2 regions of the Arthrobacter sp. GAS37 genome follow, and region 2 is predicted to be linked to the other one. Evidence: predicted binding sites of a transcription regulator. Region 2 holds the regulator's gene; the other holds the start of a gene.
What was found. Region 2 encodes LexA, which represses DNA repair genes until DNA is damaged. Its sites were predicted from a motif close to TCGAACANNTGTTCGA; they were not measured.
Positions count from the first base shown of each region.

Region 1: a site for LexA is predicted at 1,188-1,203, ahead of ABH924_RS08440 (DUF6504 family protein). Genes of this name have one in related genera too.

Region 1 covers NZ_JBIYDB010000007.1:64,440-67,629, reverse strand. Annotated here, with positions in the region: gene ABH924_RS08445 (DNA polymerase III subunit alpha) at 1-859, opposite strand, end outside; gene ABH924_RS08440 (DUF6504 family protein) at 868-1,155, opposite strand; gene ABH924_RS08435 (hypothetical protein) at 1,514-2,731, shown strand; gene ABH924_RS08430 (single-stranded DNA-binding protein) at 2,898-3,190, opposite strand, start outside.
Region 2 covers NZ_JBIYDB010000009.1:94,996-98,185, reverse strand. Annotated here, with positions in the region: gene ABH924_RS10235 (LysM peptidoglycan-binding domain-containing protein) at 46-405, opposite strand; gene lexA (transcriptional repressor LexA) at 773-1,522, shown strand; gene ABH924_RS10225 (ATP-dependent DNA helicase) at 1,650-3,190, opposite strand, start outside.

The DNA.
Region 1 (3,190 bases), on a different contig from region 2:
AGCCGGCATCACTGACGGGGTCGATCCGGCACCGGTCCGCCAATGCCTCGGTCTCGGAGAGCAGGGCTTTCGCGGCCGCGGCGCCGGCTTGGCCGACCGCGGCGATCTCCGCGGCGAGGGCCTGCATTATCGGTCCGGGTTTGAGCCAGGCCTGGGCCGTGGGCTGGACCCCGGTCTCGTCCAGGCGTCTCAGCGCCCGGGCGGCATCCAGGATGTCCGCGGTGATCGCCCCGTCGGGCAGTACGTAGCGGACCGCGTTGCTCAGGACCGCCTTCACCTGGGCCCTGCCGGCGAGGCGGAGCATCCGTGTGGCGTGGGTGTGGCTGAACGGCAGCCCGGGCGCGGAGAGGTGGGAGACGACCTCGACCCGGAGTGCCTCCACGGGCAGGACGGCGAGCCACTCTCCGATCAGTGCCATTCCGTCGCCGCGGGTCCCGACCTTGAGCCCGACGTCGGAGAGCGGCCCGAGCAGCACGGTCCCCACCGTGCCGGTATCCGTGAGAAGACGCGCGGCGATCTCTGCCCGGGCCACCGCGACGGTCTTGCGGGCGTGGGCGGCGGAAACCAGCCGGCACAGGGCCGCGTAGCCGGCGCCGCCGTTGTGGCCGTGGGCCAGGACAACGACGCGTCCGCCCACGGTCCCGTCAGCGTCGAGGACGGCGAGCTCGACGCCGAGGATCGGATCGATCCCTGCCGCCACGCAGGCACCGACGTGTTTGGGGATCCCGTAGAGCCCGTCCCGGTCGGTCACGGCCAGGGCGTCCGCTCCCCCGGCCTTCGCCGCCGCCGCCAGGGTGTCCGGCCAGTCCACCCCGTAATGGGCGGAAAACGCCGATGCAACATGCAAGTGAGTGAACATCGAGACTTCTAGCCGAGGATGCGGGCCAGCACCCAATCAGCGTCGTCCCGGACAAGCTCGAACACCCGCTCCGCCGAACGGCCACGGCCAGAGGCCGTGATCCGCCAGGTCTCCGTCTCGAGCACCTGCGGGCCGATGCCCTTCTGGACGCGGGCCTGTTCCAGCCACCACGGGCGCCGGGTATAGAACCGCAGAGGGGTCTCGGTGCTCCGGTACTGCCGGTCCCGCCACTCAAACCCCAGGGGGCGGCCATCCGGGGTCGTCCGCACTAACACACGCTCATCAACATCAAGCACTAGAACACACCTTCTAAGAGAAGAACTATTAATAGAATATGCGTTCGACACTATGCGTCGCCACCGACAGTTTGAGGAAGGACCGGGAACCTCTGGCCTGACGCCTCAGTTCGAGTATCTGCTTTCAGCGATTGTGTTAGTCGGCGCCCCGCAGAGTAGTGCTGTTGATTGGGCTCGGCGTATCGGGCTCAGGGGCGTGCGCGCGGTTCCACATCGTGGGTGTTGGGGGTCGTGATCGTGCGATAGTTTGCCGTAAGAACGGCGATGCATCATCCGCAGCGGGGGGAAAGCAAATGACCTACATCTGTGGACACGACTCAGCTCGGGCTCCAGTCGATGTCCCGGCGGACGTGCCCGCATGAAGGCCGGCGCACTTCGGGAGTCGATGATCGAAGCGGCCGCTGACCGCTGGCTCAGCGCCTCCGACTTAGTCGCCGTCGCACGGAGCACTGGTGTTCTTTCGGATCATCGGCGGGCTAGGGAACTCACCCTCGAAGCGATCAAAGAGCTCGTTTCCGAAGGATCATTGGTTCCGGGGGCATTCGGAACCAGCCGGTATATGCCCTGGTCGCTGACAGGCACAGATGCGGCGCGCAAAGTCGAGAGCGAGTGGAACACGAGCGCCATGTCCCGCACATGGTTCAGGGCAAAGGCGAACCTGACCTCGTCCGAGCTCGGCAGTCTTCCACAGAGGACCCCTCGCCACTCCGCACGCGAAACCATCGAAGCTCCGTCGTCGGTCACCGGCAGCGAAGCGACGGAACCATGGGTCCGGCTCACCAAGAGCACCCGGTTGCAGGCCACCATACCGCCAGACTCCGCACCCCCGACGTGGAAAGGCAGCTGGCTTCGCAGGAGGCTTTGCCTCAAACGAGCCGCCGCTGTCGTCGCCATCGCATCGGTCTCAGGCTGGCTCGGATGGGCCGTCATCGCGGGGATCAAACACACACTCGCCAGCCACACCAAAACCGACGGGACGGTCACGGCACAAACCGATACCTCGGCACGCCGCGATTCCTCGTGTCAGCTGGACGTGGACTACACCATCAACGGCCACCAACTGCACAGCGTCGCCAAAGTCAACGCGAAGTGCAATACTCTGCCCGGGCCTGGGTTCCGGACAACGATCGACGTCGACACAGCCGATCCGCATGACATCTGGATCGACGGCGCCAACGACGCGAACCATCCCGATCCCATGACCATGGGCATATTTCTGCTGATCCTCCCGACCGCAATCGCCCTCGTGCTCAGGAACGAGCTAGGAGACCATGGCGGAATCCGCAAATTACTCGCCTCCGGAGCCCAGTGGCGCCAGGTCGAGGTCACGGTCACACGGAAGACCGCCGGCCGGAACGGCGTCACGATCCGCCTCGAAGCGAAGGACCCCGCAGGAAACCGGCGCTCGTTCTATATTTTCTACCGGTTCGTAAGCCCGATCGGCCCCGCAAGTAAGGGCGACAAAGTCAGCCTAACCCTCATCGCGGACGGCAAACGGCTGGCCCTCATCCAGAGGCCCGATAACGGCCGAATATGCGTGGCACGCATCAGCAGATCGAGTTGGCCACGCGGATAAATGCATCGCGTAGCAATTGACGGCCCCAACCGTCAGCCCCGACCCGCCGCTTCGTTGCCCTGCCGTCGGCGGACCGTGCAATTCTGCGACAAGGATCGAGACAAAAGAATCCGATGCGCCAACATGGGCACATCGGATCTTGTCCACAACAGATGCCGCACTGCAGCTAGTAACTCATCTCACTCCCCTGCGCTGCCCCGAAAGGGGGCACCACCACCGGGCTCTTAGTCGCAATGTTGTACACCGGAGAGGCTGCCTCCGCGTCAGCCGAGACCTCAGGGCCAACCTGAATGCCAACCTCCGGCCCTGAAACCGCTGTGTGTGCCGAGCGCTGGTATGCGGCGGTACCGAAGCGCAGGTCCGGGCCGATCGTGTCGGCCACGATGCGGCGCGCCTCTCGCTTTTCGCCGTCTTTCTCATACGAACGGAATTCGAGCTCTCCTGCCACAGTCACCGGAT
Region 2 (3,190 bases):
CCCGGCGCCCGTCCAGGCGAACTGTCAGCCCGGCCAACGTTGCTGTCAGGTGGCAGGAATGAACAGTTGCTGGCCCGGCACGATGTGGCCGTCCTGAAGGTTGTTCAGCTGGATAATCTCGGCAACGACGTCGCGCGGATCCCGGGAAGGCGCGGCAATGCCCGCAATCCCCCACAAGGACTGGCCCACTTGCACCGTGACGCTCGTACTGGAGGTGGGCTGCAGCTCGGCGGCGGAATCAGCAGCCTTGGCCGGCGAATTCAGGAATCCCGCCAGGCTGAGCAGCACTGCGACCAAGAGCATTCCAGGGACGCCGAAGAAGACCACGCGGCCCCGGCGGGTCAGGCGAAGCCGGCCCGGTGCCGTACTGCGGCCGGACCTGTGGGTGATGGTGATTGCGGACATGAGAGGAGCCCTTCTGAACAATGCCGCGTTCCGGAATCTCTGGTTGCGGCTGCCAATTCTTGCCTTCAGTCAGTGCTTGCAGGACGGTTGTTCGTTGTTCTGTTCGAACGATTCGAACGAACACCCGGATCCTGCATCACTTTTATAGAACACATATTCGAACCTTGCTATGACATTTTTAGCACTTATCAACGAACGATGTCGAGACTCGCTAGAACAAATGTTTGAAAAACGCCTGTGCCTGCCCTACGTTTGAGTGAAGGAACGAGCACTGAACCAGTGCAACAGGAGGGTCTGACATTTCAGGCCGACAGTCCCGGCAAGCGCCTCAGGGCCGAACGGGCGGAACGGAAGGGCGTTGGCGAACATGGCAGCGAAAGCCACTGGCAGCGGGTCGGGCTCAGCGCGGAGCCAGCAGCCGCAGAAGGCCCCCAAGAGCCTGACCGTCCGCCAGAAGAAAATCCTGGAGACCATCCAACGTTCAGTGAACGATCACGGCTATCCGCCGTCGATGCGCGAAATCGGGGACACGGTTGGTTTGGCCAGCTTGTCCAGCGTCACGCACCAGTTGTCACAGCTCGAGAAGCTCGGCTATCTTCGTCGCGATCCCAAGCGCCCGCGTGCGATGGAAGTCCTCATGCCCTTGACCCTGGACGGCGGCTCCGTCATACCCGGCGTTGAAGCGCCGGCGAAACTCCGCAGCGCCGGCGGCATGGCCGTCACGGAACTCGCGAGTGCCAGTGACACGGCCATGGTTCCCCTCGTCGGGCGCATTGCCGCCGGCGGACCCATCCTGGCGGACCAGACCGTCGAAGACGTCCTGCCGCTGCCCCGCCAGTTGGTAGGCCATGGCGAGCTCTTCATGCTCAGGGTCGCCGGCGATTCCATGATCGACGCAGCTATCTGCGATGGAGACTGGGTGGTGGTACGGCGTCAAAACGACGCCCTCAACGGCGACATCGTGGCCGCACTCCTGGACGATGAAGCCACCGTCAAGACCTTCCGGCAGCGCGACGGCCATACGTGGCTGCTCCCCCAGAACACGCAGTACGAGCCCATCCTGGGCGACCATGCCACCATCATGGGCAAAGTCGTCTCGGTCCTGCGTTCACTTTAGTTCGCGGTAGCGGGGAACTGGGCCCAGGACCGGGGCTTGTTTCCAGCTCCGGGGCAACAGGCTCCGGGATCGGAAACAAACGCCGGTTTTCGCGGGCCTCAGGCCGCTGCTTGCTGGTGCGGCCGATCTAAGCCTTGGCCGACTCGGCGTAAAGCCGTTCGAGCGCACCCCGCACCACTGAACGGTCCGTGGTGGGCCAGAAGGGCGGCAACGCTGCCCGGAGGAAGTTGCCATAGCGCTCGGTCGAAAGCCGTGAATCCAGGACTGCCACGACGCCCTTGTCCCCGGTTGAGCGGATGAGGCGGCCGGCCCCTTGGGCCAGCCGGATGGCCGCGTGCGTTGCCGAAACTGCCATGAAACCGTTGCCGCCGGCCTGCGCCACCGCGCGGGACCGTGCCGTCATCAGGGGATCGTCCGGACGAGGGAACGGTATCCGGTCAATCACTACCAGCCGGCATGAACCGCCTGGAACGTCAACGCCCTGCCAGAGGGACATGGTTCCGAACAGGCATGTGTCCTCCTCCTCGGCAAACTGCCTCACCAACGCGGCCATGGTCGATTCGCCTTGGCACAGGATGTCCACGTCCAGGCGTGATCGCATCGCTTCCGCCGCGTCCTCCGCCGCACGTCGGGAAGAAAAGAGGCACAAGGCTCCGCCGTGCGAGGCCTTGATGAGCTCTTCAAGTTCGTCAAGCGCTTCGGGCGAGGTGCCGCGCCCCGGCTTGGGCAGGTGCTTGGCGACGTACAGCATGCCCTGCTTCGGGTAGTCGAAGGGCGAGCCTACATCCACGCCTGTCCAGCTGGGGGCGCCTTGTCCGGTCAGGCCCAGCCCTCCGGCTGTGGCCTCGAATGCAGAGCCGATTGCCAAGGTGGCGGAGGTCAACACCACGGTATGGCCTGCGAAGAGCCCTTCCCGGAGGCGTCCGGCAACGCTGAGCGGCGCGATATTGATGAGCGCGGGCGAATCCTCGTCGGGCGCCGTGTAGCCCTGCTGCGGATCAAAAGTACTGTTCCGGGAAAACCACACGACTTCCCGGTTTTCCCGCGCCGCGAGGAGCCGTTCGCACAGCTCGAGGATCAACATCAGCCGTGAGCGCGCGAGCTGGCGTCCGCCGTCGACCGCGTTGGACGAATCTCCCTTCGAATCGGAAAGCGCTGCACGGCAGGCTTCCCGGAGCTGGTCCACGCAATCAAGTTGCTCATCATTGAGCCCGTTGGGCAGGAGGCCGGACGGCGCACCGATGATCGCGAGTTCCAAGCGGTCCGCGACGGCGTTCAGCGCGTCCACGGTGATGGCCGTGTGTTTGCGGGCGCTGGAGGCCGCGGCATGGATCATCGCCACGGACAGCTGCCCGGACACAGCCCCGGTCACCCGGTCCTGGAGCTCGTGGGCCTCGTCCACCACGACGACGTCGTATTCGGGCAACACGGCCAGGCCTTCGAAGGCGCTGACTGCGAGCATCGCGTGATTGGTGACCACGACGTCGGACTCCGCGGCACGGTGGCGGGCCAGCTCGCTGAAGCACTCCTCCGCCATGGGACACTTCTGAGCCCCGAGGCACTCCATCGACGTGACGGATACCTGGCGCCAGGCCCGGTCCGTCACGCCCGGCATAAGTTCATCCCGGTCCCCCGTTGCGGTCTTCCCGGCCCACTCACGCAGCCGCA